Regions from separate parts of the Novosphingobium sp. genome, predicted to be linked through region 4. Evidence: riboswitches for the same ligand, from Rfam matches in the RefSeq annotation. Region 4 holds a riboswitch; each other region holds the start of a gene.

Region 1 (7,808 bases), 1.3 Mb from region 4:
AAACCCTGTCGCGCGACAAGGGTCTGCCTCTGATAGCCCTGCCGCGCGAAGCCCTTTCAGGCATCGCCACGCCAACCCGATCGCCGCGCATCCTTGCCCGTTTCGCCACCGGCTCGGTGGCCGAGGCTCTCGCTCTGGTCGCCATCGGCGCTGACGCCCGGATCGCGGCATCCCGCCAGATCTCCACCGATGGATCGGCCAGCGCCGCCATCGCTATCCGGATCCCATCATGACCGTCCATTTTATCGGCGCCGGCCCCGGCGCGCCCGACCTGCTGACCCTGCGCGCCGCAAGGCTCATCTCCGAATGCCCGGTCTGCCTCTATGCCGGATCGCTGGTGCCGGAGGGCGTGCTGGCGCATTGCCCGCCCGGCGCGCGGATCATCAACACCGCGCCGCTCTCGCTCGACCAGATCATGGAGGAAATCGCCGCTGCCCATGCGCAGGGCCATGATGTGGCGCGGCTGCATTCCGGCGACCTCTCGGTCTGGTCGGCCATGGGCGAGCAGATGCGCCGGCTGCGCGTCATGGGTGTGCCCTATGATGTGACGCCCGGTGTGCCCGCCTTCTCCGCCGCTGCCGCCGCCATCGAGGCGGAACTGACCCTGCCCGGCGTCGCGCAATCCGTGGTGCTGACCCGCACGCAGGGCCGCGCCACGCAAATGCCCCAGGGCGAGACCCTGGCCGCTTTCGGGGCGACTGGCGCGACATTGGCGCTCCATCTCTCGATCCATCTGCTGGACAAGGTGGTGGCCGAACTCACCCCGCATTACGGTGCCGACTGCCCCGTCGCGGTGGTCTGGCGCGCCAGTTGGCCCGATCAGCGGATCGTGCGGGCCACGCTCGCGACGCTGGAAAGCGCGGTGGACGGCAGCATGGAGCGCACCGCGCTGATCCTCGTTGGCCGTGCCATCGGGCATGAGGATTTCGCCGAAAGCCAGCTTTACGCCAAGGACTACGACCGGCGCTATCGCCCGATGGGCACCTCGCCCCGCTTTCCGGACGAGCGCTGATGGCGCTGGCCGGAAGACCGCTGATGGCGCCGGGCCTGATCGTCTCCGCCCCGGCTTCGGGCGCGGGCAAGACCATGGTGACGCTGGGGTTGCTCGCCGCGTTTCGCGCGCGGGGACTGGTTGTGCAGCCCTTCAAGAACGGGCCGGATTACATCGACCCGGCGTTTCATGCCGCCGCCGCCGGGCGGCCTTCCTTCAACCTCGACAGTTGGGCGATGAGCGAGAAGCGCATGGCAGGCCTCGCCGCTGTGGCGCAGGGCGCCGATCTGGTGCTGGCCGAGGGGTCGATGGGGCTGTTCGATGGCGTGGCCGTCGCCGGAGAGACCGGGAATGGCGCCAGCGCGGAGATCGCGGCGCGTGCCGGATGGCCGGTGGTGCTGGTGCTCGATGTGTCGGGGCAGGCGCAATCGGCGGCGGCGGTGGCTCTGGGCTTTGCGCGGATGGCGCAGGATGTTCGTCTGGCGGGCGTTATCCTCAACAAGGTGGCCAGCCCCCGGCATGAGGCGCTGATCCGCAATGGCATGGCGCAGGTGGGGATCGAGGTGCTGGGCGCCCTGCCCCGCCGCACCGACCTCACCCTGCCCGAGCGCCATCTGGGGCTGGTGCAGGCCGAAGAGCATGAAGGGCTGGAGGCCACGCTGGCGGCGCTGGGCGGTTTTGTCGGCGAGCATGTCGATCTTGACCGACTGCGCGCTCTGGCCTCGGGCGGTTTTGCCTCGGGTGAAGTCCTCGGCGTGCCCCCGCCTGGGCAGCGGGTGGCGCTGGCGTGGGACAGCGCCTTTTCCTTCGTCTATCCGCATCTGCTGGCGGGATGGCGGACGGCGGGGGCGCAGATTTTGCCCTTCTCGCCTCTGGCCGATGAAGCGCCCGATGACAGTGCCGATGTCTGCTGGCTGCCCGGTGGCTATCCCGAACTCCATGCCGGCAAGCTGGCAGCGGCGGAGCGGTTTCGCTCTGGACTGCAAGCCTTTGCGCTAACCCGCCCGGTGCATGGCGAGTGCGGCGGCTATATGGCGATAGGGCAAGTGCTGGTCGATGCTCAGGGGGTGGAGCATCGCATGGCCGGGCTGCTGGGGCTGGAAACCTCCTTTGCCAAAAGGCGGATGCATCTGGGCTATCGCCTCGCCACGCTGGAGGCGCCGATCCCCGGTTACGCGGCGGGCGCAAGGCTGCGTGGGCATGAGTTCCATTACGCCACCATCCTCGCCCAGCCCGATGACCCGCTGGCCCATGTGGTGGATGCCAATGGCGCGGCAGTGCCCGAAACCGGGTCGCGCCGGGGCCATGCCACGGGCAGCTTCTTCCATATGATTGCGCAGGCCAGCGCATGATCGAGCTGGTTCTGATCGGCATCGGCACGGGCGGGCCGGATCAACTGACGCTGGCGGCGGTGAAGGCCATCAACCGCGCCGACCTGATCCTGATCCCCCGCAAAGGCGCCGACAAGGCCGATCTGGCCGATCTGCGCCGGGCCATCTGCGAGGATGTTCTGACCAACTCGGCCACGCGTATCGCGGAGTTCGATCTGCCGGTGCGCGATCCGGCACAGCCGGATTATCTGCGGCGCGTGGATGACTGGCATGATGCCATAGCCAAGGTCTGGCAGCGGACCATTGCCGATCACCTCACGGATGGCCGCGTGGCGCTGCTCGTCTGGGGCGATCCGGCGCTTTACGACAGTTCCCTGCGCATTGCCCGGCGCCTGCCCGATGTGAGCGTGCAAGTCGTGCCGGGGCTGATGTCGATCAATGTGCTGACCGCCGCGCATGGCATCACGCTCAATGAGGTGGGGGCGCCTTTTCTGGTCACCACCGGGCGGCGGCTGCGCGAGGAGGACTGGCCTGCGGGCGTCGAGACTGTGGTGGTGATGCTGGATGGGGAATGTTCGTTCCGGCATCTGCCGCCCGAGGGTATCGCGATCTGGTGGGGCGCCTATGTGGGCATGAGCAACCAGATGCTGTTGTCCGGTCCTCTGGCGCAGGTGAGCGAGACCATCGTGGCGGCACGGGCAGAGGCCCGCGCGCGCCACGGCTGGATCATGGATATCTATCTGCTGCGGCGATCACGCTGACCGCACCTCGACCTCGTCGAGCCGCTTGAAGCGGTAGATCGCGAAGGAGAGCGCCCAGCTCAGCGCGAACAGGCCGACGATCCCGAAGCCCAGCAGGTTGAAGCTGCCCGCCAGATCATCGAACACATCCCACAAGCCGCCGGTCAGACGCAGATGGCTGGCGATCAGTGCCAAAGTCTCGATCCCGCCGATCAGGATCGCCACCAGCGCCGCCACCAGCGTGATCGTCATATTGTAGTAGAGCTTGCGGATCGGCTTGACGAAGGCCCATTCATAGGCGCCCAGCATCATGATGCCGTCGGTGGTGTCGATCAGCGCCATGCCCGCCGCAAACAGCGCCGGGAACAGCAGCACCACACTGAAGGACATGCCCTGCGCGGCCTGAGAGGCCGAGAGGCCCAGCAGCCCTACCTCGGTCGCGGTGTCAAAGCCCAGCCCGAACAGAAAGCCCAGCGGCGCCATATGCCAACTGCGGGTGATCAGGCGGAAGAGCGGGCGCAACAGCCGCGCCATCAACCCGCGCCCGGCCAGCAGCATGTCGAGATCCTCCTCGACATAGACGCCGCCCGCCAGCACCCGGCGATAGGAACGATAGACCGCGCGCAGGATCATCAAATTCATCCCCGCGATGGTGAAAAGGAAAAAGGCCGAGACGCAGGTCGAAATCAACCCGCCTGTTGCCTTGAAGCCCTCGATTCCCGTGGCCGCGCCCGCCATCAGCGCGATCAACAGCGTGGCCACCAGCACCACCGCCGAATGGCCGATGGCGAAGAAGAAACCCGTGCCGACCGGGCGCTGGCCATCCTGCATCAGCTTGCGCGTCACATTGTCGATGGCGGCGATATGGTCGGCATCGACTGCATGGCGCAGCCCCAGCGTATAGGCCAGCAGCGCGGTCCCCAGCATGCCGGGCGCCTGGTGCAGCACCACCCAGCCCCAGATCCACACCCCCAGATTGGCCACCAGCAAAAAGGCATAGAGTGCCCCGATGCGCCGCCGCAGCGGCGTCATCCCGCCGCTGGTGGCGGAAGCCTGCCCAGCACCTTGAAGTAAACGTTCCATCTTGCAACACGTCCGTCGGCGCCCGCGAAACGACAGGCCGCGCCACCGCCGAAGCGGTCGGCATGCCAGAGGCGCGCGCCTGCGACGCCCGAAAGCATGCCCGTTAGGGCCCGGCCATACTGATGTCGCCCAGACGGTGGACCGTGCCATGGCCATCCCCTGGGCCGTGGCAAGAGCGACCCCATACCGGCAGGTCTCCTGGCTCGCGGGTCGTCACGCGATGCGCAGCCTTCCCGAGCCTCGCATGATTTTGCGTCCGGCCCAGTGGCCGTGCCGACCCTCCTTGGGGTGACACAGGCGTATCGCGCTCGCCGCTCACAGTTGCAGGGACAGCCCGGTTTCGGATCCTCGATCCTTACCGTGTTCCCTTTCAAGCCCTTGCGGGCACCGGTGCGGGATGCAAAACCGGCAGGACCGGCTTGCTCGGGCCTGATAGGGCAGATGGAGGGCTTGGCCAAGGCGCTTTCGCGGCCAGCGGGCCAAATCTTCTTTCCCGGCCCAAGGTTGGCTGCCTATACAGGGCCTGCCTGCGGATCTGGTTCGGGAGCAGCATCATGGAGTTCAGCCTTACCCCCATCGGCCATGTGCGCGGCGGACGCGCCGATCCGCTTGACGATCACTGGGGCGAGAGCCGGGCCGCCATCGACCTGGACGCGGACCGCTTCGGGCCGGAGGCGCTGGCGGGGCTGGCGGATTTCAGCCATGCCGAGGTGATCTTCCTCTTCGACCGCGTGCCGCCCGAGCGCATCGAAACCGGCGCCCGACATCCGCGTGGCCGCGCCGACTGGCCACTGGTGGGCATTTTCGCCCAGCGCGGCAAGAACCGGCCCAACCGGCTCGGCGTGACGGTGTGCCGGATCCTCGGCGTCTCGGGCACGAGGCTGGAGGTCGAGGGGCTGGACGCGATCGATGGGACACCAGTCCTCGACATCAAGCCGGTGATGCGCGAATTTCTGCCGCGGGGCGATCTGCGCCAGCCCGAATGGTCTGGTGCGCTGATGGCCGATTATTGGTAAAGGTTTGAAAGAGCGGGGTGTCGCGCAAGCGAAACCTGCCGCTGGCAGGGAGATCCAGCGCTAAAGCGGAGCAGCTTCCTTCATGGCCCTTCCCAAAACCGCAGGTCTTCCCGATTTCGTTCTGCTCGGAGGGGTGCCCGAGGCAGCGCGCTATCGCCTGAGCGCAAGACTGATCGGCGAGCGGATCGACACGCGTTACGTCGCCGACGCGCAGGCGACCGGCGAATGGGCCGGAAAAGCGGTGTTCGGACCGGGGCTGACCATCGTGTTTCGCGATGGCGTGGTGGTGTCGATCAGCGATGAGGAGGTGGCGCAGGATTTGCCCGACGCGCTGCTGCTGCCTCATACCTTCGATCCCGAGGCCTTGCCCGAAACGGAAAGCACCGTGCTGATCGTCAAGCCCGGCTCCAACGACAAGATCGCGGCGGACGGACAGGTGCAACTGATCGACGCCAGCCCCGAGCGCTTCCTGCTGGTGGCCGTGGTCCTGGCGCGCAGCGTGATGCTCTCGCGCGACGAAATCCTGGTGTCCGAAGCCTTCGACCGGATCAGCCCCTTGGTGGCCGATCTGCACAGCAACGGGCAGGCCCATCTCTCGATCAAGCGGGCGATGCAGCTGGTGGGCAATGCGCTGGCGGCGCGGCATCGCATCATGGGCAGCGCTCAGGCCAATGACCGGCCCGATCTGCTCTGGGACCACCCCGATCTCGACCGTCTCTACACCCGTCTTGAGGACGAATATGAGCTGGACGAGCGCCATGAGGTGCTGGAGCGCAAATTCGTCGCGCTGGGCGATGTGGCCGAGGTGCTGCTCGACATCGTGCGCGACAAAAGGGCTTACCGCGTGGAGCTGGCGATCATCGCGCTGATCGGTTTCGAGATCGTGATCTCGCTGGTGGATATGGCGATGAAATACGCGGGGCGTTAGGAAGGCGTTTCAAGAAGCCGGGGCCTGCTGCCCCGGCGCGCCATGGGCGAGCAGCAATTGCTCCAGTGCCTCATAGGCCACGGGCTTGACCAGATGATGGTCGAAACCGGCCTGTGCCGCCAGTTCCTTGTCGCGGTCCTGCCCCCAGCCGGTCTGCGCCACGATCAGCGTCTGGCGGAAGTCATCGTCCTGACGGAAAGCGCGGCAGACCTCATAGCCATCCATCACCGGCAGGCCGATATCGAGCAGAATGGCGTCGGGCCGATAGTCGCGCGCCGCCTCAAGCGCCTCGCGGCCATCGTTGACCACCTGAAAGTCGTGGCCCATTTCCTCCAGCATCCAGCCCATGCTCATGGCGATCATGGCATTGTCATCGACCACCAGAACCTTGAGCGGGCGGTTGGCGGCGGCCTGCGGCGCATCCTCGGCCATGGCTTCACCTGCCACCGCCTGAGCAAGCGGCACACGCAGGGTAAAGGTGCTGCCCTGCCCGATGCCGCCGCTATGCGCCTCGATGGTGCCGCCATGCATCTCGACCAACTGCCGCGCCAGCGCGAGGCCAATGCCAAGCCCGCCCTTGGCATGGACCGAATGATCCTCGATCTGGGTAAAAAGCTGGAAAATCCGCGACTGCATCGCCGGGGGAATGCCCAGCCCATTGTCGCTGACCGCGATCACCGCCTCGCCGTTCTCGACGCGCAGCGACAGACCGATCTGCCCCCCTTCGGGCGTGTATTTGGCGGCATTGTTGAGCAGATTGCCCAACACCTGCGCCATGCGCGTCAGATCGGCATCGAGCCAGATCGCGGCATCGGGCACATCCACCGTCAGCCTGTGACCATGGCTTTCGATCAGCGGGCGGCTGGCCTCCAGCGCGAGGCGGACGATCTCGGCGGCCTGAAGGCGTTCGCGGCGCAGTTCGATCTTGCCCTGGCTGATGCGTGAAACATCAAGCAGATCGTCGATCAGCCGCACCATCTGCGTGAGCTGGCGGTCCATCATCGCGCGAATGTCCTCGGCGCTGTCGCCATCGGGCTTGCGGCGCAGCACATCGATCCCGTGGCGCAGCGGCGCCAGCGGGTTGCGCAATTCATGCGCCAGCGTGGCGAGAAATTCATCCTTGCGGCGGTCGGCCTCTTCCAGAGCGGCGCTACGGGCTTTCAGTTCGTCGCGCTGCGCGGCGATCTGCTGGCGCTGGCGATGGAGTTCGAAGAAAACATCAGCCTTGCTGCGGATGATATCGGGCTCGATGGGCTTGTGGATGAAGTCGACCGCGCCCGCCTCATAGCCGCGAAAGCGCCGCTGGCTGTCGGCATTGCCCGCCGTCACGAAGATGATCGGCACATGGCGGGTGCGGTCATTGCCGCGCATCAGCTCGGCCAGATCGAAGCCCGACAGGCCCGGCATCTGCACATCGACCAGCGCCAGCGCGACATCATGCTTGAGCAGCAGTTCGAGCGCCTCGTCACCCGAGCGCGCCTTGAGCAGCACCAGCCCATCGCGCCGCAGCAGGGCTTCGAGCGAGAGGAGGTTCTCCTCCAGATCGTCCACCAGAAGAAAGCTGACGGGGGTCATGCGGGGTGGTTCCTTCCCGGATCACCCCGGCCCAGCTCCAGTAGGAAGGCCGAAATGTCCTCGATTGTCATAATCTTGGCCTGCCTGCATGCCTCGATGGCAGCTTCGGGCATGGCGGTGGCATAGGCACCTTGCGGATTTTGC
Region 2 (7,808 bases), on a different contig from region 4:
CCGCCACTCCGAGCCCAGCGTCTTCTTCCAGTCGGTGTTGGCCTTGATGCCGTAGCCATAGCAGATATGCACCGCCGTTTCGCACTTCAGCCCCTCAACGGCCCTCTCCAGGGCGGCGATGCCCCAGTCATTCACCTCGTCAAAGAACACGTTAAATGCGGGCTCATCAAACTGGATAATGTCGACGCCGGCGGCCTCGAGCTCTTTGGCTTCCTGGTTGAGGATCTTGGCGAATTCCCAGGCCAGCTTTTCGCGGCTTTTATAGTGGTCATCATAGAGCGTGTCGATCATGGTCATCGGCCCCGGCAGGGCCCATTTGATCGGCTGCTTGGTCAGCTGGCGTAAAAATTTGGCGTCTTCAACGAAAACGGGCTTTTGGCGCGCGACCGCCCCCACGACGGTTGGCACGCTCGCCTCATAGCGATTGCGAATTTTAACCACTTCGCGTTTCTCGAAATCGACGCCGCTGAGGTGCTCGATAAACGTCGTGACGAAGTGCTGGCGCGTTTGCTCGCCATCGCTGACGATATCGATGCCGGCCTGTTGTTGCTCTGCCAGCGACAAACGCAAGGCGTCCTGTTTCCCTTCGATTAATTCTTCATTCTGCAATTTCCAGGGCGACCACAGGGTTTCCGGTTGGGCCAGCCAGGAAGGTTTAGGCAAGCTGCCGGCGGTCGACGTAGGGAGCAATATTTTCATAATAGATGACCTGTATTTGAGTGAATCAAAGCGCGTAGTGAGCAGACCATTGCTCAAGAATGGGCTTGTAGGGCTTGATAAATTGCTCTTCCGTAAATTTCCCCTGCTCAATCGCTAACTGGCTACGCTCTTCGCGATCGTAAACAATCTTGGTTAATGAATGATCCTGGTTATTCAGGCTTGGCTGATAGTATTGCCCCGCCGCCGAGTTGGCGTTGTAAATTTCAGGTCGATAGATTTTCTGGAAGGTCTCCATCGTGCTGATGGTGCCGATCAGTTCCAGATCGGTGTAATCGCTCAGCAAATCCCCGGGGAAATAAAACGCCAGGGGCGCAACGCTATTTTTCGGCATGAAGTAGCGCACCTGCAGGCCCATTTTTTTAAAATACCGGTCGGTCAGCGAAGCGCCGTCTTGCCGATATTCGTCGCCCAACACCGGATGTTGATTGCCCGTCCGATGATAGGTGTCTTTGCTGGACACGCTGAGGCAGATCACCGGCGGTTTGCTGAAATTCTCATGGTATGCGTTTGAATTGACGAAGTGCTTAAAGATATTGCCGTGCAAATCGCCGAAATCATCCGGAATGTTGAATTCCGCCGTGTTTTTATTGTGCGCCGGCAGCAAGACGCTAAAGTCGTAATCGCGCACGTAAGACGAGAAGTTATTCCCGACGATGCCCTCAAGACGCTTTTGCGTTTTTTTATCAATGATGTTGGTTTTCAGGATTTCAATCACCGGGAAGCTGGCCCCCTGATCTTCAACGCGCATCTCAACCGAAATGATTTCAAGCTCAACCGAATAGCGGTCGGCCTTGGGGTTATCCCAATGCGCCAACGAATTGAAGCGATTGTTAATCATCACCAGCGTGTTGCGCAGGTTCTCCCGGCGGTTTTCCCCTCTGGCCAAATTGGCGAAGTTGGTGGTGATACGCGTACTTTCAGAGGGGTTATAATCTTCATCCAAGCGCAGGCTCTTGATGGTGAAGTTGAAATCCAGCGCGGGCTGGGCGTGTGCGACAGGCATGCGACATCTCCTTCGGACCAGCAGGTTGGCTGGCCCGTCATGACGGTTCGGGATGATGGATGGGTGGGCGCGCGCCGCGTCAGGCGGGGATGAACACCGTTAACACGACGCGCCGACGCATTCGCGCATGGCTTGCCGGGGGGAAACAGGACTGGAAACATCGGCCGATCACCTGCTTTGCCGGGCGGAGGGGCCGAAGGAAGAACGCGCCAGCATAAGCGTCGCCGCAGGGCATAGACCTCCGGCGCGTGCGACAAGCGCGATCCACCGGAGGAACCCCCGTCCGAGGAACGTTATGGCGCCGAAGGCAGGTCTCCTGGCTTGCGGGTCATCACGGTGGTTCCGGCCTTCCCGAGCGCTTTTGCAAGGCTCAGTGACACGAAATGGAACCACCGTTCGCCGCTTACAGTTGCGGGGGCAGCGCCGGACTCTGCCCTTTCGGGCACCACCGGCTTCCCGTCTTAGCCCCACCGCGCGGACCCTTGTGGAATCTGGGATGGGGAACCTTGACAGGATGCAGAGACACCATCTCAGCCAAGCTGTCAAGTATCATATAAAGAAATCTTTATATGTGGTTATCTAGGCCAGCGTTCACAGCGATCCGCTCAGCTTTGAAAGAGACAGGTCATTTTTTGTACTTAAGATTTGCAGCTCTTTGATGGGGTGCAGCCATTGTAGTTAATTGTCTGCCGCTGAGCCTATGACTGCTTTCAGCGCCTGGCATCGCCGCCCTGAATGGCGGTTTTGTCAGCGTTTCCAGCGAAGACCGGACGGCGCGGAGCCGGCAGAGCAAGGCTTGGTTAACCGCCGTAGCTTCCAGTCAGACCAATAAACGGACTGCACATCCGCCAATTTTCAGCAAATCCGAAGTTGTGGCTCCGCTGCTAGCCTGCAACGACATTCCCTCAAGCAAGGTATTCAATCCGCTGGCAAGGGCATCGACATCTGCATCGGCCGGGAGCTGGCCATCGCTCACGCCTCGCGTCAATCGATCGCGGAACGCCTGCTCCGTCTGCTTGCGCAGCGCCTTGAGCGCGTCAGCGACATCAGCTGCATCGTCGGGAATGTTCACCGCTGCCGTCACGACCAAGCATCCGCACGGCACGTCCTGCAGCGTCAGAATACGCGCGGCTGAGGCGAAGAAGCTCGATATGGCCAACCTGACATCTGGCTCGGCAGCCATCTCGTCGCGGTTCTGGTCCCAGTAGGTCCGCTCGTAATGGTCCACTGCGGCCATGAAGAGCTGCGCCTTGTTGCCGAACTCCCCGTATAGGCTGGGCGGGTTGATCCCCATGGCAGCACAAAGCTGAGCGATCGACGCCGGCGCGAAGCCATGGCGCCAGAACACGCCAAGCGCTTTCTCGAGCGCGGCCTCGCGATCAAAACGGGCCTTACCCTTGCTGCGGTGGAGCGCGATTTTCGCTTCGGTCTGCATGATGCTCCCTTGGTCCTCGCCATTTTTTGATCGCGAGGGGTTGACTGTTTGTATCGATCACTACAAATGAGGGGTTGTAGCGTTCATTACAAATAGACTCGTGCAGCCGCATTGCAAGCGGCTCAATCACAGAGAGACATGATGGCTAATCTTTTCGATCCGCTGGAGCTGCGGAGTGTTCGGCTGCGCAACCGCCTCGCCCTATCGCCAATGTGCCAGTACGAAGCCACCGACGGCTTCGCTAACGACTATCACCTTGTCCACTATGGCAAATTCGCCTTGGGCGGCTTCGGGCTTGTGATGGTTGAGGCCACCGCCGTAGCGCCGGAAGGCCGAATCACTCATGGCGACCTTGGCTTGTGGGATGATGCCCAGATCGACGGTCTCGCGCGCATCGTGTCGATGGTGAAATCGCAGGGCGCCACGCCGGGGATCCAGATCGCCCATGCCGGTCCCAAGGCGAGCATGCAGCGCCCCTATTATGGCGACGGTCCGCTGACCGATGAAGATGTCGCTCGAGGCGACCATCCCTGGGCCGTCGTGTCGGCTAGCGCGATTCCGGTCGACGATGGCTGGCTGACGCCTGAGGAACTCGACGCAGACGGCCTCGCGCGCATTCGTGGCGCATTTTCTGATACGGCTCGCCGGGCGCTTGCCGCCGGGTTCGAGGTGCTCGAGATGCACGCCGCGCATGGCTATCTGCTTAACTCGTTCCTGTCGCCGCTCACGAACCAGCGCACCGACACCTATGGTGGCAGCCTCGAAAATCGCATGCGGCTTCCGCTTGAGATCGCTCGCGACCTTCGCGCGATCTGGCCCGGCGACAAGCCGCTCTTCGTCCGCATCTCCGCCGTCGATGGTAGCCGTGATGGCGTGACCATCGAGGACAGCGTGATCTTCGCCCGCGAGCTCGCAGCCATTGGGGTGGACGTCATCGACGTCTCGTCCGGCGGCGTCGGCCGCACCTATGATCACCCGAATGGATATGGTCATCAGGTGCCCTATGCCGCGCAGATCTCGCGTGACGCAGGCATTCGTACAATGGCGGTCGGTCTCATCGTCACTCCTGCCCAAGCCGACGCGGTCGTCGCCCATGGCGAGGCAGATATGGTTGCGATTGGCCGCGAGGCGCTCCACGATCCGCACTTCCCGCACCGTGCCGAGCGGGCACTCGGCGTGTCGAGTGCTGAAACCCCCTTTGATAGCTGGGTGCCTCAGATTGGCTGGTGGCTCAATGCACGCGAGCGAAAGATCCGGCGGCTGGACGGTGCCGCTTTGGCCGAACAGGCACCTTAAATCCTGACGGCGCCATAGGTCCATAAGTGGGGATGGTCATCGCTCATTGGCGGTTGGGTGCAACCACTCGCTCTGATGCCGCGACCATCCCCGTTAACGTCATGCTCGTTGACGGCGGCATGCGGCGCCACTCCTTCTAGACGTCAGAAGGCCTGGCTGATGAAGAACGGCCCCACGGCGAATGGCAATTTTTGGGCTAAATTCCAACGTCCGATGGTGGTTTTGGAAACGGAAGCAAAGTCCCAAGGTCTGGCGTTCATCGCCTCCGTGGGCGAGGTGAATGATCGGCAGCTTTGCGACGCCAATCGGACCTGCGGACGGCAGTTATGTCCGCGAAACAGGCCTAAGCTTTGCTCGCTGGCGGCGCCAGGTTGAAGTCGTGCTTGCGGTCAAACGGCTGGCGGGCGGGGCTTCGATCCAAAGCGTGGCCGCCAATCTCGGCTGCGAGAGAGTTCCGAGTTTCATGACAACGTTCAAAAAAAGACGCTTTGTAGCTTGCCTGGGCGCTACATGGTAGAGCGGTGTCCATGGCGAGGTTAGGAAGGCCTCTTTGATTGTATCGGCAAAGCTGCTGAGGCAGGATATGCGTAGTAACGATACATCGTATCTCTTTACGCCATGCGTCGAATATATGTATGGCAGTTCTGCAAGAGACAGTTGTTATAGATCGATTTCCCGTTCGAGAATCTTGCGATTGCGCTCTTCAAGTTCGCGGTCGTCCGCCGGGAACAGCGTCGACATACCTTCCGTCGCAGCCCTCTCCTGCACCGCTTCGACAAACGGGCGCAGCCCGTCTTCATAGTCACGGAAAGCAGCGGCGTGATCGTCTGGCTGTTGCTGCAAGGCGTCGGCCAGACGTGCCGCTCCAATCAGCGCCATCGAACCGCCCATGCCGGCGACCGGCGACACGCAATAGCCCGCATCTCCCACCAGAGCGACGCGCCCTTTCGACCATGCCTTTATCCTGATCTGGTTCGCCTGATCGAAATAGAAATCGCCCTCGACGGCGACATGCTTCAGCATAGCAGGCACCTTCCAGCCGAGGCGTTCAAAATGATCGAGGATCAGTTGGCGTTGCTGTGCCTTGTCACGGAAATCATAGTCGATCTGCTGCTCGCTGCGGAACGCCAGCGCGATATCGGTGCGGTCGTCATAGCCGTTCAACATGGCGGTCAGACCGGGCTGGCTGAAGACCTGCGTGCAGTTTGGCGGCAGCAGACCGGTTTCCGGAACCACCCGCAAATAGAAATAGCCGCCCATGTAATAGGAGGCCGCGTCGGCATTGTCGAACACCAGCGATCTGGTGTTGGAGCGATTGCCGTCGCAGCCAAACACCAGCGCATAGCGATGGTGCGATCCGTCGTTGAGGGTTACGCAAACGTCATCCGGCCCTTGCCGCAACTGCCGGATGGATCGCCCGAAGCGTAGATCGACGGCACCGTCTAAGGATGCGAACAGAATATCGAGCAAATCGTCGCGATGGATCTCGTAACGCGCCATCGTCTGATCCTCGGCGGGCGAGGCTGCCGTCAGCTCGCCAAGGGTCGTATCGTGCTCATCCTTGAACGCGAAATTGCGCGGAGGAAGCGCCCTGGCCCGCACGGCATCAAACAGCCCCATGCGGCCGAGAATGTCGATCGTCTCACCCTCGATATCGACGGGCGTGCCGCCCCGCCGCAAGCCCTCAGCGGTTTCGATGATCGTGACCCGGTGGCCGAGCCTTGTCATCCAAAAGGCGGTGGCCAGGCCCGCGAAGCTTGCTCCGCTGATCAGCACGGGGAGGGTTTCGGTCTTCGCGGGCGTGGAGATGGAGGTTGACGGATGGGCCATGGCGCTCTCATTATCGATGACAGTTTCTAGATTCGATCTATAAATATACTCAGTACAGAAAGAAGGCAATGCCCGAGCCGACCGCCCCAAGGCGCACCCGAAAGCGATTGCTGACTCGTCAGGCTATTTCCGATGTGGCGACCCGGCTTTTTTTTCAGCGGGGCTTCGACCAGGTGACGATCGACGAGATCGCCGAGGCGGCCGATGTGGGGCGGATGACGGTGTTCAACCATTTCCCCCGCAAGGAGGACATGTTCTTCGACCGCGAACAGGAAATCCGCGACGTGGCTTTCACGGCGATCCGGACGCGGGAGGCGGGCATGTCGCCCATTCGGGCCCTGAAGGCGCTGGCGCATCGCCTGATCGAGGAACCCGATCCTTCCTTTCCGGTCTTTTGCGACACCTATCTTTTCGTTGAAACTGCGTTGGCCAGTGAGGCGCTCAAGGCGCGGGCCCGCCAGATGCGCGACGATTTCGTGAGGGGGCTGGCTGGCGTCATGGCCGAAGCCGCCGGTTGTCCGCCCGATGATCCGCATGCTTTTCTTGCCGCCGGATTAATCGCTTCGGTGTGGAGTGTCGCTTTTACTCAGGCGCATGAGGCTTATGGCCGCACTGGAGACCAGGCCGAGGCAAACCGCATGTTCCTGATGCTGATGGAAAGAGGGATGGCCGGGGTGGAAGTGGCGATGGAGACCACTGCCTATATCTTGTAATCACCCGGATTGTGGTGAAATTTGATTTCCTGCTGTTGCTTTTGGGGACTGAAAGGTTGCTGTGTCTGACCTGCTGTCGGTTTGAAGGGCACCGAGATAAGCTTCTTTAGGCTACCCCAGCCCGGCGTTCGAAGTCGATAGGGCTGAGATAGCCAGGATCGAGTGCCTGCGGGTGGGATTGTAGAAACGCTCGATATAATCGAACACATCGGCTCTGGCCTGATCGCGTGACCGGTAGACCTTCTTGCGGACCCGTTCGGTCTTGAGGGAAGAGAAGAAGCTCTCCATCGCCGCATTTGTCCCAGCAATTGCCCGATCGGCTCATGGAGCAGGTCACGCCATTGTCCTGCATCAGGCGTTGAAACTGCTCACTAGTATGTTGGCTGCTCTGATCCGAATGATGGGAGCAGGGCAACCGTGCGCTTCTGGTTCTGATCAATGAGTCCTGACCCGAAAAGCTGCGCGTTGGGGCCTGAAGCGCCTTTGATCGCTGTTGCACAGGCGAACGGGGCGAGGGGCGCATCAGGTCAAGTCCTTAGACGCGCAGGAAGCGATGGGCAGGTTTGATCTGTTATCGCATCGTACCGCGCTTGATCAGATTATAGATTGCAAGCAGGATGATGGCACCCGCCAATGCTACGAGCAGGGTTCTTGGATCAAAGGGATTTTCGGTCAAGTGGCCTTGGCCCGAGAAGGTCCCGAGCAGGAAACGGCCGACTACTGATCCAACACAGCCGACAAGTACATTCCAGAGGATGCCGCCGGATTCGCGCATGATCATGCCGGCAAGCCAGCCAATGATCCCGCCCAT
Region 3 (7,808 bases), on a different contig from region 4:
CCGTTGAGACGCCGGAAGAAGTGGCCGCTACGCTGCGCAAAGCGCTGCAGTTTGTCGATGCCGACAAACTCTACCCGTCGACCAACTGCGGCATGGCTCCCCTGCCTCGTCAGGTCGCCAGCGGCAAGCTGAATGCCTTGAGTGCGGGCGCGGAGATCGTGCGCAAAGAACTCTCGGCCTAGCAGCCAGTTAGAACGCTCTTCTCTGCCAAACCCGTTTGCGGAACATCTGGTGTGGCAAAGCAGCTCCCTGACGGGAGGCAGGCCGATATTGCCTGCCTCCCGTCAGGGTGAACTAGAACGGAGCGCCCCATCGCTACATGCTTTAAACCTCCAGCGCGGACAGGATCGGCGTAGGGCGCCCTTGCTCATCGACCGCCACCATCACGAAGCGCGCCGTTGCAGCATGACGGCGCTGCCCTGTCAGCAGCCTCTCCGACCACAACTCGACTTCCACAGTGACGGAACTGCACCCGGTCCGCACAATGCGCGAGACCAGTTCCACCATATCGCCCAGCCCGACCGCGGAGCGGAAATCGACCCGCTCTGACGAGGCCATAACGATATTCCGCCGCGTATGCCGCGTCGCCGCGATAAACGCGGCCTTGCCCAGCATCTTGAGCCCGTCGCCACCATAAAACGTGCCATAGTGGTTGGTTTGCTCGGGAAAGATGATTTCCGCCATCCGCAGGACACCATCCTCTTCGACCTGCTGACCGGCATAAAATGGAGGAAGCGGCAGGCGAACATCAGGGCCTTTGACGGCCACCATGGTGAAGCGACCACGCGTGCAACGCCGCCTCTCTCCGCTGACCGTCGCCTCCGCGACCAGCTCAACCTCGACATCAAGCGAACTGTTACCGACCCGCACGACGCGCCCGGTCGCCTCAACCATCTCGCCCGCGCTCGCCGGTGCCTCGAAATCAATCTGCTCGCTGCGCGCGGTTACGAAAGGCACACGCCCATGGCGCGTCGCCGCCAGAAACGCGACCTTGTCCATATGCGCCAGCGCCACGCCGCCAAAGAGCGTACCATGGTGGTTGGTGTCCGTGGGGAACACCATGTCAATCAGTTGGATGCTGGTCGCATTTGTTATTGTCTGGACTGTTGCTCTTGTCATCGTCTTCACCTGTTTCAAAGGCAGAGACAGACGAACGCAAGCGGCCACGCCGGTCACCCGGCATGGCACGAGAGCGATCGCCCGGACACCCCGCCGGAGGAACGTTATGGCGTCGCGGGCAGGTCTCCTGGCTCGCGGGTCAATGCGGACGATCCGGCCTTCCCGGTGGTTGCGCCCACCAGTGGCATGCGTGGATCGCCCGCTCGCCGCTTACAGTTGCGGGGGCAGCGCCGGCATCGCACCGGCTTCCGATCTTCGCTCCAGCGCGCCGAAACGACTGGAGAACCTTCGACAGCGGAAATGTGAAGCGCGGGGGCGCCAAGGGTCAAGCGCAATGTGTCAGGAATTGAAAATGAACGAAGGTCGGCAGCAGAAAGGACGAAGTTTGAAACCTGCCGCTCCGGACAACCATCTGTGAGCGCCCCGCAAGAATGTACTGTTCAGCTTAATTCCCTTCATCGCCTCCTTACCGACCAAACGACACGGTGGTGGCCGCCCCGGTATAGTTCACCATCCTCTTGGCCACGGCCGGCGCTGCACCAGTGGCGTTGCGCGGGGTCATCAGCACCAGATCGAGCCGCCGCTGCTGGACAAGGCGGGGGAAAGAGCCCTTGCGCCCACTGATGGTCAGACTGCGGGCACGGTCGTTCCACACCAGATCATAGGTGGCATATTGGCCCTTTTCATAGTCGTATGTCTCGTTGTCGTCCTCATAGATGGTGAAACGCGCGTCGGCGCCGGAATAGATGCGGATTTCATAGGGCGCCTTGGGCAATTCGGTCGCATAATGCTGCACCGGCCCCATGGGCACGATCGATCCGGCCCGCACATAAAGCGGCAGAATATCGAGGGGAGCCTGCCGCGTGACACGCTGGCCACCGGCGTAATGCTCGTTCGTCCAGAAATCATACCATCCGGCGCCCTGAGGCAGATAAGTGGTAACGGAAAGATCCTGCGCGGCCTGCGCCAATCTGGCGGCAGCCTCGCGCTCGCTCGGCAGACGCCACGCCAAACGCAACTTGCGCGCGCCATCGCCCTGATAATACTCGATGGCGATGGGGATGGTCTGCCCCTTCCGGAGCGCGACCTCGGCGCCGCGATAGCGGGCCTCGCCCGATTTCCATTCGTCGACCACGGTCTTGCCGGCCAGCATCAGGCGATAGCCATCGTCACCCTCGACGCCGATCTCATAGGTGCCATCTTCAGGAGCGGTGAGCATGCCTGTCCAGCGCGCTGAAAAGTGATCGAGGCTGGCCAGGCCTGCCGGCATGTCGGCCAGCGGCGGCGCAGGCCACATATGGTCGATTTTGGTGTCGATCATGGTGCTGACCGGTTTCTCGAAGGATTGGCCCGCAAAATACTGAAGGGCCAGCCCGGGCTGCCCATCGGGTGTGCGCAGGGCATTCGCTGGTATCGTCACCGCCGGAGGGGCCTGCCGATGATACATCGGCCGGGTGACAGGATGGACCAGAAACGAGGGGCCGAACATGAAGCTGTCATCGATGGTATCGGTGGCGCGATCCTCGGGGAAATCCATCATCAGGGGGCGCATCAGCGTGTAGCCCGCGGAGGTCACCTTCCAACTCAGCCCATAGGTGTAGGGCAGCAGGCGATAGCGCAGATTGACGCTGCCCAGCAGCGAGGCATAGACCTGCGGATCAAGCGTTTTGAAGCGATAGGGCTCACGCTCGACATCGGTGCCATGGATGCGCATCAGCGGGTTGAAGGCGGCATATTGCAGCCAGCGCGCGAACAGCTCCCGCCAGGCCGGGTTCTGCTCGCCACCGGGAAACTCCGACACGAAAAAGCCGCCGGTGTCCTGGGTCCAATAGGGATTGCCCGTCACGGTCACATCGACACCACCCGCGATCTGCTGCTTGAAGACCTTCCAGCTGGCATAAATGTCCCCGCTCCACGAGGCGGCGGCGGTGCGCTGCGCCCCGGCCCAGGCCGAGCGGGTGAGCGTGAAGACCCGCCGGTTGGAGGTGGCGCGTTCGCCATCATAGGTGCCTTGCGTGGTCAGCAGCGAATAGGGGTTCAAATAACGCGTGAAATCGCCCAGCGCGTTCCTGCCCAACGCCTTGGTGTCGCGGATGTTGTCCTGCGCGTCCCACATCGCGCTGCTCACCTCCACCTCGGTGCCGTCCATCCATAGCGCATCGACGCCTTTGTCCAGCAGGCCGGACTTGATGTGCTTGAAGTAGATCTGTCGGCCCAGCGGGCTGTAGGCGTCATAGACGCGGGCATGTTTGGAAATCCAGTGCAGCGGGGCAAAGCGCAGCCCTTGCGCATCGAGTTCATGGGCCAATGCCGTATCATTGCCGATCGACGGCCAGATCGACACCATCAGCTTGAGGTTCATGCCATGCAGCGTGCGCGTCATGCCCGCAGGGTCGGGATAGCGCACCGGGTCCCAGGTCATCCCGCTCCAACTGCCATCCTTGTCGCTGCCCCAATATTGCCAGTCCTGCACGATGTAATCGAGCGGGAAGCCTTCCTTGCGAAAGCTGCGCGCCACATCCACGATCTGGTCCTGCGTCTTGTAACGCTCCTTGCTCATGAACAGACCGAAGGCCTGTTTGGGATACATCGGCGCCTGCCCCGTCAAGGCGCGATAGGCCCCCACAACGTCATCCGGCGTCTTGCCACCCATAAAATAATAATCGACCCCGCCCGGCGCGCTTTCCGCCCAGAGCGATGCACCCTGGGCATCGTCCTTGAAGCGCATCTGGGAATAGACATCCCACATCACGCCATAGCGCCGCGAGGACATCATCACCGGGATGATGATGCCCATATTGGTCTGCACCAACAGCAGATCCTTGCCGCGCCGGTTGCTGGTGTCGTCAGCGGTGAAGCCGAAGCCGTACAGCGCCTCGTCGTCGCGCAGATGGAAGGTGTTGGTGGCCTCATAGGTCGGCGCGCCCGAAATCGTCTTCAGGGTCACACTTTGGGGTTTGTCCGACTGTTCTTCCGTATAGAGCCTGCCCTGCGCATCAAGGAAGCGCAGCGCGGAGGTGGCCTTGTTGACCTCGATGGTGAGCGCCGCGCTGGCAATGGTCAGCGTGGTTGAGGTTTCGGCGATGGTGAAAGGCACTGCCTGCGGTTTGGCGGTCACCACCAGACTGGGCGCGGTCCAATAGTTGGTGCCGAGATTGGCATTCACCCGCACAGTGTCCGGACCGTAAAACAGGATGGTCTTGGCCAGACCTCCCCGCCGGAATTGCACGCCATCGGCCAGCCTGCGAAAGACAAAGCCATCCGCGCTCGGCAAGCCTGTCGTGGTGAGGTGACCGTTCGCGTCCAGCCCGGTGGCATCCTGCGCCAGCGCGGGGGCGGCCAGGGCCAGGGCGGAAGCAGCCAAACTCCACCGCACGAATGCGCGTACCGTCATCGTCATCCCCTCCATTCACTTTTTTCCGTAAACGTTTACGGCCTTGTCGTGAATAGTCGGAGTAATGTCAAGGCTTGCAATCGCTGCCGTGCATGCAAGGGAAGGAAGATGGATATTCGATCACTCGCCACGCATCTGAACCTGTCGATCGGCACGGTGTCGCGCGCGCTGAACGGCCGCAAGGATGTCAGCGAAGCCACCCGCAAGCGGGTGATCGAAATGGCGGGAAAGCTGGGATACACCCCCAACCAGGCCGGACAGTCGCTGCGCCGCAAGCGCACCGGAACGGCGGCCTTCCTGCTGCCGGTCGGGCCCGACAGCATGACCTATGGTGACCCGTTCTTTCTCTCGATCCTCAATGGCGTGCAGACGGTGCTGGACGAGAACGGGCTGGAACTGGTCGTGCTGCTGTGGCGAATCGAGCAGAACCCGCTTGAGGTGCTGGAGCGGCATCTGCGACGCGGCATTGCGGATGGATGGATCCTGGCCGCCACGCAGAGCCAGGATGCGCGGATCGCCTTGCTGCTGGCGCAAAATACGCCCTTCATCACCCTTGGCCGCAGCGAGACGGCGGGCATCTATCCCAGCATCGATCTCGATTTCGAGGATATGGTCGATACCGTCATGGCGCGTTTTCTGGCCGCCGGTCATGAACGGATCGCGCTCATCACCTCCGGCCCCGGGGTCAATTTCAGCCATCTGGTGACCGCACGCTACAAGGCGGCGCTGCAGGGCGCGAAGCTGCCCTTCGACCCCGACCTGCTTTACGCCGGATCCGACAGCGCCCAGCAATGCGCGCAGGTCACCACCGCAATGCTGGCGCTGGATCGCCCGCCAACCGCGATCTTCGTCATGGGCGAGAATGGCGCGGTGGGGGCCTATGCCAGCCTGCGCGCCTGCGGGCTGGAACCCGGTCGCGACATCGCCATCGTCGGCTTTCGCCACACGGCCGCCTGCGCCGCTCTGCAGCCGCCGCTTAGTTGCTTTTCTGTGCCGGTAAGAGACATTGGAGAAGACCTGGCCCGCGCCCTGATGCTGGCGATGAAAGGCCCTTCCGGCGATCAGCCGATGCCGCCCAAATTATGGAAAATGACATGGGTGGACGGTGCAAGCGGGTGATGACCGTGCGGAGGGCCGCTGTCCATCAGATGGCCGAACCACTCCGGTCAATCTCCCACCTCCCGCTGACACAGGAAAATTTCCTAACCTCGGTTGCCCATTGGCCAGAGCAATGGTCTAACCCTTGCCATGAAGATGCGTGATCTCGAAACGCGGACGGGCGTTCATCGTGAGACGATCCGTGTTTATCTGCGCCACAAGCTCATTCCCGAGCCCGATCGCCCGCGCCGCAATGTCGCCGATTACAGCGAGAAGCATGTCAGCGCCATTCTCGCCATCCGCCAGTTGCAGCAGGACAGCCGGCTGACTCTGGCGCAGATCGGTGCCCTGATGGATGGCGATGGCGCGCAGGGCGGCGTGGGCGCCAGCGCGCTCGACAAGCTGGAGCAATTGGTCGCTCATCGTTCGGGCACCGATGGGCCGCCGGTGTCGATCGCCTCGCTGGCCGAACATTATCCCGAGGCCGAAGCCGATGCCCGCACCCTCGCCAGCATCGGCATCCTCGACATCATCGAGACCGAGGGCGGCGATATGCTGTCGCTCTCCTCGGCGCAATTCGTGCGGATCTGGGGCGAGATGCGCAAGAGCGGCTTCGATGGCCATCTGAACTACACGCCCGACATTCTGGGCTTCTATCTCGATGCCGCCGACTTCGTGGGCCGGTGGGAAGCCACCACCTTTCTGCAGCGCATCGAGGGGCGCGTGGACATCGGCGAGGCGGTGACCATGGTCGAACGCGCCCTGCCGCTGATGCTCGATTTCTTCGGCCTGCTGCGCCAGCAAGCTTTCTTCCGCCATTACGAAGCAATCCGCGGCGCCAGAACAGATCCCTGACGCCGCGGCGCAACCGGACTTATTCAGGCATCGTCAGCACCACTTTCACGCAGGCCCCGGCATGCTGAGCCGCAACCGCCTCATTGATCCGCGCCAGCGGATAGGTGGTGATCAACCGGTCGAAGGGGAAACGCCCCTCGCGATAGAGCGCGATCAACTCGGGCAGGAAGGTCTGGGGATCGCAATCGCCCTCGGTCACACCGCAGACTGAAATCCCGCGCGAGAGCATCTGCACGATGTTGAGCGAGATCGTGGCATCCAGCGCGCGCGGCACTCCCACCGTCGCCAGCCGCCCACGCGTGGCCAGGCAGGCCACCCCGCCTTCGATCGCCTTTGGCACGCCAGAGGTGTCCAGCACGCCGTTCACGCCCTGAGGCAGCAGGGCGCGCAATTGCTCGGCCATATCGCCGGCGGCCACATCGATCACATCGCTCGCCCCCAGATCCAGCGCCGCCGCCCTGCGGGCCGCCACCGGATCGGCCAGCACGATGCGCGAGGCGCCGCGCACCTTGGCCGCCATCACCGCGCTCAGCCCGACCGGGCCGCCGCCGATCACCAGCACCGTCTCCCCCTCCTGCGTGTCGAGCACGTTGAACACCGTGCCCGCCCCCGTCATGATCCCGCAGCCCAGCGGGCCGAGCAACGAAAGCGGCACGTCCTTGTCCACCTTCACCGCATTCTGCGCGGCCACCACCGCATGGGTGGCAAAGGAGGACTGGCCGAAGAAATGGCTGCTGACCTTGCCGGTATCATTATGAAGGCAAGTGCTGCCATCCGCTCGGCATCCGCCGAAATTGAGCGCGGTAAACTGCGCGCAATAGGAGGGATGGCCGGACCGGCAGGCATCGCAAACCCGGCAAGCGGCAAAGCCCAGCACCACATGGTCGCCCGGCACCAGCCGGGAGACATCGGCGCCAACCGCCTCGATCACACCGGCGCCTTCATGCCCCAGCACGGCCGGCAAAGGCGTGGGCAGCACCTGATCGCGCACCACCAGATCGGTGTGGCACAGCCCGGTCCCGACGATCCGGACCAGCACCTCATCGGCCTGTATCGCCCCCATTTTGAGCTTTTCCAGGGTGAAAGGATCGCCGGCCTTTCTCACCACCGCTGCTGTCACATCCATCGGCATCCTCCTATTCATTTTCATGCGGTCTATTCAAATTCCGGCAGGCGAAAACGGGCCGGATCGGCCATAGCGGACGGAAATCCGCGCATTTCGCGCAGTTTCACCGCTTTTGGTCCGACCTTTTATTAGAATTGACGGCGGTCCCTGTCCAGCATTACGTATAACTCATACGCAAAACATAAGATGTTGCGACGAGAGGACCCCCATGACCGC
Region 4 (7,808 bases):
CGCGGGCGGCCCAGAATCCACTGCTCGTCATTGTAGGTGGTCTGGGCGTAGGCCTTGTCCAGCAGGTTGTAGATATGGACATCCACCGAGGCATGCCGGTTCACGGCATAGGCCAGCCCCGCATCCACCACCGCATAGGCCGGCACGCGGAAGGTGTTGGCGGTATCCGAGTAGGTGTGCCCGACATAGCGCAGCCCCGCCTGAGCGCGGATCTGCTTGGTCGCATCCCAGCGCAGCCACAGATTGGCGGCCTGTTGCGGCACATTGGGCGGCGCCTTGCCGGTAAAGCTGACCCCGCCGGAGAAGAAGTCGTCATAGCGCGCCTTTAGCACCGTGCCATTGGCGTCGATCCCGAAACCGGCGGGCAGATTGAGCGACACCCAAGCCTCGATCCCCTTCGACGATTGCTGCCCCACCTGCTGGATCGGGCTGGAGAGCGTCTGCTGATAGAGCAGGCCTTTCTTCACGATGCGATAGGCCGCCAGCGTCGCCGTGCCGCGCCCGCCCCAGAAGCTGCCCTTGGCGCCCACTTCCACCTGATTGCCGGTGGCATTGCTGAACTGGGTCTGGGCGGAGGAATAGGTCGTCAGCGTGCCGAGCGGATCGGTGCCCGTGCTGTATTGCGCATAGAGCGACACGGTCGGCACCGGCTGATAGACGCCGCCCACGCGCCAGGTGGTGTTGGTCAGTTTCTTGTCGAACACAAACGCATCCACGCCGCCATTGCCGGTGGGATAGGTCCGGGTCCAGCGCTTGATCTCGTCATTCTCATGCCGGATGCCGGTGATGAGCGAGAACTTGTCTCCGAACTTCAGCCGGTCTTCCGCGAAGAAGGCATATTCGGTCGTCTGGGTGCGATAGCGTGGAGCAATCCCCTGCGTGTCGTAGAACAGGCCGGGGTTGAAACCGGTGGGCGTCACGCTGTCTTCCTGCACGTCCGATCCGAAATCGTTCGAATAGGTGAGCGCGATGCTGTTGACATCAAAGCCCACCACCAGATCGGTGCTGATGTTGCCCGACAGCGGGATCTTGAACGTGGCGCTGCCCTGATCGCCCCACTGGGTCTGGTCATGGCCGATGCCGAAATTGTCGGTGCGATAGATGTTGCCGGGCGTCGCGGGGCTATAGTTGTAGCCATTGTGGCAATTGCCATTAGCCCCCACCCAGCAATAGCTTTCCAGATCGCGCCACTGGCGTTTGCTGGTCAGCACATAGCCCAGATTGGTGAGGCTGATGCTGTCTGACGGCGTCCAGTCGGTCTGCAAGGTGGTGCGGTTGTCGCGGTAACGTATATGCGCGTCGCCCACATTGTAGTTCTGATGGCGCAGCCCCAGATCCAGCCTGCCGTTCACCAGCGGCGTGCCGGTGTATTTCATCGGATGCTGGTCGCCGTAATCCTCTCGCAGGGTGAAGGTCAGTCTGTCGGTGGTGGCCCAGCGCAAGGTGCCCGACAGCGCCAGACTGTCCGAATGCCCGCGATCGACATAGCCGTCCGAACGACGATAGCTGGCATCGACACGGTAGGAGAGCCGCTCACCGATCGGCCCGCCAAGCCCGGCGGCGGCATGGAAGGTGTTTTGCGAGCCATAGCCGATCTCGCTCTCGAACTCGGTGCGCTGGGTGTTGGGTTTGCGCATGATCACATTGACCGCGCCGCCCAGCGATCCCTGCCCATAAAGCACCGAGGCCGGGCCGCTGAGGATATCGATGCGCTCGGCCATCCACGGGTCGGTGGGGAAGGTGATGGTGCCCGCCGCCGGGAACAGACGCACCCCGTCGATCAGTTGCAGGATCGAGCCTTGGCCGGCAAAGCCGCGCGCCGCCAGCGCCGTGCCGCCATTGCCGGGGTTGCCGACATTGAAGAAGCCGGGCGCGCGCGCCTCGGCCTCGGCGATGGACATGTCGCCGCGCGCGCGGATCGCCTCGCCATCGATGCTGGCGATCGAGGCGGGGGTCTCGAGCGGGGTAAGGTTGAGGCGGCTGCCGGTGGCGTCGGGCCGGGTGAGCGTCTGGCTCTGCTGGCCGATGACCAGGATGTTGTCGGCCTCTGCGGCGGTCTGGGCCTGAGCGCTGCCGAGCGGCGCCAGCATGCTGGCGGCCAGCCAGATCGGGCGCAGGGCCGTCTGCGGCCTCTTGCGAAGGTTGCGTGTCATATGGGTGATCCCCCTGTTTCTTTTATCGATATCGTGATGCGTGCCGGGTGCGATGCCGGTGCGGCCTCGCCGGGCCTGCGAACTGCCGCCGCGGCGGACAAGTTCTTTACGGTTGGCGCGGTGTTACACCCTGTTTCACCCAGGGTTACGGACGGGGCCTGACGGTCTCTTCATCATCAATCTCCGGCGCCGGGCGACGGGCAGGGGGCAAGGTCTGGCCCGCGCCGATCCGGCACGGTCAGTCCCGCGCCGAAACGAGGCGGGCAGGCGCTGTGGCCCGCTCGCTGCGGCGTCCATGGCCCCCGGCCATGCTGATCGTCGCTCAGACGGATATCCGTGCCTTGGCCATCCCCTGGACCGGGCAAGAGCGACACGCAGCGGCAGGTCTCCTGGCTCGCGGGTCGTCGCGCGGTGCACAAGCCTTCCCGAGCCCCGCATGATTTTGCGTCTGGCCCAGTGGCCGCATCCCGCGCCTTTGGCAGGATGCCGCGTGCATCGCACTCGCCGCTCACAGTTGCAGGGACAGCCCGGTTTCGGATCGGATGATCCTCACCTTGTTCCCTATTAAGCCCTTGCGGGCACCGATGCGGGTTGGGACGCGACAGGTTGTCCTGTCGTCATCACGGGCGCTTAACATCAGAATTCATGCCCTGATGCAAGTTTGAATTGCCGGTGACAGACGGCATGAATGGGGGCATGGCACAAGCAGGCCATAACAGGCCGCAGGGGATGATGGTCCATGCTTCCGGTCGAACAGATCGAACGATTTGCCCTGGCGGTCGAGCTGCTGGGCGGTCCGCATGCGGCGGCGCGGACCCTGGGGCTCAGCGAGGCGGAGATCGACGATCTGTGCATCGGCAGGCGGGCGCTGCACATCGATCTGCTGCAGGCGATCTCGCGCGCCTTGCTGCTGCATGCCGAGGCCTGCCGCCTGATGGAGCGGCGCCTGTCACCGGCCTTTCACGACAACATCCTGCCCGGACAGGACCGGCGAAAAGGCGGTGAGGAAGAGGAATAAATCCCTCTCTTCGACAAGCCCAACCATCAGGGCTGACAAGAGAACGCATCCTTTTGGGTGATGGCTTCGTATAAGAAACGGATATATGAGGTCCTCTCATACGTCCGATATGTTCAAGCCTTCCACGCCAAGCCTTGCCGACAGGATGTCTCCATGCCGCCAACACGCAATCCTCTTGTTCCCGCCGCGCTGATCGGCGCCACTGTTCTCGTGCTGGCCGGAGGACTGGGCTGGGCCGCCGGCTGGATCGGCCCGCACCGCATCAGCGGCGGCGAGGTGGCCAATGCGCTGGAAGCCAATGGCGGGGTCTTCCCCGGCTATCGCCGCGCCCATGCCAAGGGGCTGTGTTTCAGCGGCTCGTTCCAGGCGAGCGGCGCTGGGGAAGATCTGACGACCGCGTCGAGTTTGCGTGCCGGCAGCTATCCGGTGACCGGGCGCTTCTCGCTGGGCGGGGGCAATCCGCTGGCCAGTGACGGGCGCAATGTCTTCCACTCGATGGCGCTGGTGATGCGCAGCCCAGACGGGCAGGAATGGCGCATGGCGATGGACCATACGCCGATCTTCCCGGTGGCCGATGTGCCCAGCTTCGTGGGCCTGCAGCGCGCCACCACGCCCGATCCCAAGACCGGCAAGCCCGACCCGGCCCTGGTCAAACCCTTTATGGTCAGCCATCCCGAGGTGCCCGCCTTCCTGGCCTATATGGCCAAGGCGGTGCTGCCCGACAGCTTTGCCAATGCCACCTATTACAGCATCAACGCCTTCCGCTTCACCGATGCCAAGGGCGTCACCCGCTTCGTGCGCTGGCAGTTCGAGCCCGAGGCGCCGCTGACCGGCCTCGACAAGGCCAAGCTGGCGGACCTGCCGCGCGACGCCCTGTTCAAGGAGATGATCGCGCGCACCGCCAAGGGCCCCTCGCGCTGGCATCTCAAACTGGTGGTCGCCAACCCCGGCGATGTCACCGACAAGGCCACCGTGGAATGGACCGGCCCGCATCGCAGCGTGGAGGCCGGGGTGCTGACCCTGAGTGCCGTGCAGAGCGAGGAACAGGGCGCCTGCCGCGATCTCAACTTCGACCCCACCATCCTGCCATCGGGCATCGCGCCCTCTGACGATCCTTTGCTGGGCGCGCGGTCGAAGACCTATTCCACCTCCTTCACCCGCCGCGCGGGCGAGGGGCCGCGGACCAGCGCCGCCGGACAAGACATGCTGAAGGAGAAGGGTCAATGAGCCGTCATCCTCAGGACTTCCACCCGTTGCTGCGCGCGCTTCACTGGCTGATGGCGCTGATGGTGCTGGCGATGATGTTCATCGGCGTCGGCATGGTCTCCACCGCCGGGCCGCTCTATCCCATGCTGCTGGCGCTGCACCGCCCGGTGGGGATCGCGATCCTTGTGCTGGTGCTGATCCGCCTGCCGCTGCGGCTGCTGACCGGCGCGCCGCCGCTGCCCAGCGATCTGCCTCAACTGCAGCAGATGGTCGCCAAGGGCTCGCATGTGCTGCTCTATGCCAGCATGCTGGGCATGCCGCTGATTGGCTGGGCGATGCTTTCGGCCGGGGGCTATCCGGTGCAGGTGGGGCCGCTGGTGCTGCCCGCGATCCTGCCGCATGATCTGGCGCTCTATGCCTTCCTGCGCTGGGCGCATACGGTGGTGGCGCTGCTGTTCTTCGCGCTGATCCTTGCCCATCTGGGCGCGGCGCTGATGCATGGGCTGATCCGCCGCGACGGCGTGCTGCGCAGCATGACCACCGGCCATGGCGCCACCCCGCCGCTTGCCAAGGGAGACGGCAGCGGGCACATCGCTGCGCATGACGCTTGAGCAACTGCGCATTTTCGTTGAGGTCGCCCGGCGCGAGCATGTCACCCGTGCCGCCCAGGCCCTCAACGTCACCCAATCGGCGGCCAGCGGCGCCATCGCCGCGCTGGAGGCGCGCCATGACGTCAAGCTGTTCCACCGCGTGGGGCGCGGCATCGAACTGACCGATGCGGGCCGCATGTTTCTGGAGGAGGCGCAGGCCGTACTGGCCCGCGCCGCCAGCGCCGAGCAGGCCCTTGCCGACTATGGCGGCCTGAAGCGCGGCACGCTGCGTCTGGTGGCCAGCCAGACCATCGCGGGCTATTGGCTGCCCGAGCGGCTGGCGGTGTTCCATCGCCGCTATCCCGGCATCGAACTGTCGGTGGCCATCGACAACACCGAGGGCGCCGCGCGCGCCGTGCTGCTGGGCGATGCCGAGCTGGGGCTGATCGAGGGCGCCATCGACGATCCCGCTCTGGCGCAATGGCCGGTGGCGAAGGACCGCATGGTGATGGTCGGGCCCAAACCGGTCGAGGCGGTGACCAACGACTGGCTGGCGGGCGCCCCATGGATCATGCGCGAGGGAGGGTCGGGCACACGCTCGACCTTCGAGGCGGCGGTGAGGGATCGCGGGCTCGATCCTGCCGCGCTGAACATCGCGCTGACCTTGCCCTCGAACGAGGCGGTGCTGGCGGCGGTGCGCGCGGGGGTGGGGCATGGCGTGCTCTCCGCGCTGGTGGTGGGGCCGTCGATCGAGGCGCGCGCCTTGCATGCCCTGCCGTTTCACCTGCCCGAACGGCCTTTCTTCGGCATCCGCCACAAGGAGCGTTATCGCGGCAAGGCGGGCGATGCGCTGCTGGGCGTGATCAAGGCCTATGATCAACAGCCGGACTGGGTGATCTGATCGGCTGAGGTGATCGAACCGATCACCCGACAAACACAGGTGGAGAGTTGGTACGCCACGATGCGGTGCCAATGTGGTGGCGTCGGAAGACGTTATGGGAGCGCGAGGGGGTAACCCCCTCGCACCTATGGCCTAAACTCTTACCTATTGATCCTCTAGGAAGATCAGAACCATAGAAATCAACCGTTGGATAGATTGATCGGAAAGGCCCACCTGTTTCCTGTCTTGAAGGGAAACAGCCATGACCCAGCCAGCCGAAACCCGCCCCGTCCTCTTCCGCCTCGCCCCCGGACTGGCGCTGTGCCTTGCCGTAACCGGCGCGGCTTACGCCCTGCAGAAGGTGGAAGAAGCGCTGCTGGGCCGCGCCTGGCTGGAAGCGTTAGTGCTGGCGATCCTGCTGGGCACGGCGGCGCGCACGCTCTGGACGCCGCGCCGCAGCTATCTGCCGGGTATCGCCTTCAGCGCCAAGGTGCTGCTGGAGGCGGCGGTGGTGCTGCTGGGCCTGTCGGTCAGCGCGGCGACGCTGCTGGCGGTGGGGCCGTGGATGCTGCTGGGCATTGCGGGCGTCGTGGTCACGGCGATTGCGGCCAGCTTCGGCATCGGGCGGCTGCTGGGCCTGCCGCCGCGCATGGCGCTGCTGGTGGCTTGCGGCAATTCGATCTGCGGCAATTCGGCGATTGCGGCGGTGGCGCCGGTGATCGGCGCGGATGGCGATGATGTTGCCGCCTCGATCGGCTTTACCGCCGTGTTGGGTGTTGTGGTGGTGCTGGGCCTGCCGCTGCTGGGGATCGCGCTGCATCTCGATGGGTTGCAATATGGCGCGCTGGCCGGGCTGACGGTCTATGCGGTGCCCCAGGTGCTGGCCGCCGCCGCGCCGCTGGGAGCTGCCGCGATCCAGATGGGCACGCTGGTCAAGCTGGTGCGGGTGCTGATGCTGGGGCCGGTCTGCGTGATGCTCTCGCTGCTGGCGCCGCGCCTGAACCATGATGCTGCCGGCGATGTCGCCAAGCGTCCCGCGCTGCATCATCTGGTGCCGTGGTTCATCCTGGGCTTTCTGGCGCTGACGGCGGTGCGTTCGCTGGGTCTGGTGCCTGCTGCCCTGCTGGCTCCGGCGGGTGATACGGCCAGCGTGCTGACGGTGGTGTCGATGGCGGCGCTGGGGCTGGGGGTCGACATGCGCAGCGTGGCCAATGCGGGCGGGCGGGTGACGGCCGCTGTGGTGCTCTCGCTGGCGGTGCTGGGCGGGATCAGCCTGGGGCTGATTCATATGCTTCACATCGCGTAAAACACGGCGATCAGGCCTGCACAAAAAGAGCGTTCTCGCTAACCGCGAAAACGCTCTTTTTGCTGATCAGCGCCAGCCCAGCGCCGGCGCGACATGGGTTAAAATCGATTCGATCACGTGGGCGTTATAATCCACGCCCAGCTGGTTAGGCACGGTCAGCAGCAGCGTATCCGCTTCGGCGATGGCCTCGTCCTGCGCCAGCTGCTCGATCAGCACGTCCGGCTCGGCGGCATAGCTGCGGCCGAAGATCGCCCGGGTCTGCGCGTCGATATATCCGAGCTGATCGCCCTCCTTGCCACCGCCGCCGAAGTAGTTGCGATCCCGCTGATCCACCAGCGCGAAGATGCTGCGGCTCACGGAAACCCGCGGTTCATGCGCGTGGCCGGCCTCTTGCCAGGCGGCGCGGTAGGCGCGGATCTGCTTGGCCTGCTGGATGTGGAAGGGTTCGCCGGTCTCGTCGTTCTTGAGCGTCGAGCTTTGCAGGTGCATGCCGAGCTTCGCCGCCCAGACGGCGGTGGCGTTCGAACCGGCGCCCCACCAGATGCGATCGCGCAGCCCGGCGGAAAACGGCTCCGGCCGCAGCAGCCCGGGCGGATTCGGGAACATCGGCTGTGGATTGGGCTCGGCGAACCCTTCGCCGCGCAGCGCTTCCAGG

The links. A riboswitch is a leader RNA that binds a small molecule or an ion and turns the genes downstream of it on or off. The one in region 4 is predicted to bind cobalamin.
Region 1: another riboswitch for cobalamin. It lies ahead of ABDW49_RS09540 (HoxN/HupN/NixA family nickel/cobalt transporter); the one in region 4 lies ahead of ABDW49_RS15305 (TonB-dependent receptor).
Region 2: another riboswitch for cobalamin. It lies ahead of ABDW49_RS23025 (DUF1852 domain-containing protein); the one in region 4 lies ahead of ABDW49_RS15305 (TonB-dependent receptor).
Region 3: another riboswitch for cobalamin. It lies ahead of ABDW49_RS23015 (hotdog domain-containing protein); the one in region 4 lies ahead of ABDW49_RS15305 (TonB-dependent receptor).

What each region holds. Positions count from the first base shown of each region.
Region 1 is NZ_JBCNLP010000001.1:2,045,928-2,053,735, reverse strand. It holds gene ABDW49_RS09560 (cobalamin biosynthesis protein) at 1-233, shown strand, start outside; gene cobM (precorrin-4 C(11)-methyltransferase) at 230-1,012, shown strand; gene ABDW49_RS09550 (cobyrinate a,c-diamide synthase) at 1,012-2,343, shown strand; gene cobF (precorrin-6A synthase (deacetylating)) at 2,340-3,083, shown strand; gene ABDW49_RS09540 (HoxN/HupN/NixA family nickel/cobalt transporter) at 3,075-4,094, opposite strand; cobalamin riboswitch at 4,316-4,552, opposite strand; gene ABDW49_RS09535 (SAM-dependent methyltransferase) at 4,700-5,161, shown strand; gene ABDW49_RS09530 (RMD1 family protein) at 5,244-6,089, shown strand; gene ABDW49_RS09525 (response regulator) at 6,099-7,664, opposite strand; gene ABDW49_RS09520 (chemotaxis protein CheB) at 7,661-7,808, opposite strand, start outside.
Region 2 is NZ_JBCNLP010000006.1:685,093-692,900, forward strand. It holds gene ABDW49_RS23020 (methionine synthase) at 1-699, opposite strand, end outside; gene ABDW49_RS23025 (DUF1852 domain-containing protein) at 725-1,723, opposite strand; cobalamin riboswitch at 2,012-2,247, opposite strand; gene ABDW49_RS23030 (TetR/AcrR family transcriptional regulator) at 2,544-3,158, opposite strand; gene ABDW49_RS23035 (NADH:flavin oxidoreductase/NADH oxidase) at 3,297-4,454, shown strand; gene ABDW49_RS23040 (FAD-dependent monooxygenase) at 5,115-6,353, opposite strand; gene ABDW49_RS23045 (helix-turn-helix domain-containing protein) at 6,353-6,997, shown strand; partial or broken gene ABDW49_RS23050 (IS3 family transposase) at 7,104-7,400, opposite strand; gene ABDW49_RS23055 (GlsB/YeaQ/YmgE family stress response membrane protein) at 7,569-7,808, opposite strand, start outside.
Region 3 is NZ_JBCNLP010000006.1:677,137-684,944, reverse strand. It holds gene ABDW49_RS23020 (methionine synthase) at 1-182, shown strand, start outside; gene ABDW49_RS23015 (hotdog domain-containing protein) at 325-1,176, opposite strand; cobalamin riboswitch at 1,219-1,424, opposite strand; gene ABDW49_RS23010 (TIM-barrel domain-containing protein) at 1,586-4,513, opposite strand; gene ABDW49_RS23005 (LacI family DNA-binding transcriptional regulator) at 4,622-5,632, shown strand; gene ABDW49_RS23000 (MerR family transcriptional regulator) at 5,762-6,466, shown strand; gene ABDW49_RS22995 (NAD(P)-dependent alcohol dehydrogenase) at 6,486-7,592, opposite strand; gene ABDW49_RS22990 (cytochrome P450) at 7,801-7,808, shown strand, end outside.
Region 4 is NZ_JBCNLP010000001.1:3,331,695-3,339,502, reverse strand. It holds gene ABDW49_RS15305 (TonB-dependent receptor) at 1-2,153, opposite strand, end outside; cobalamin riboswitch at 2,515-2,754, opposite strand; gene ABDW49_RS15300 (hypothetical protein) at 2,893-3,171, shown strand; gene ABDW49_RS15295 (catalase family peroxidase) at 3,325-4,398, shown strand; gene ABDW49_RS15290 (cytochrome b) at 4,395-4,988, shown strand; gene ABDW49_RS15285 (LysR substrate-binding domain-containing protein) at 4,978-5,868, shown strand; gene ABDW49_RS15280 (putative sulfate exporter family transporter) at 6,110-7,153, shown strand; gene ABDW49_RS15275 (LLM class flavin-dependent oxidoreductase) at 7,220-7,808, opposite strand, start outside.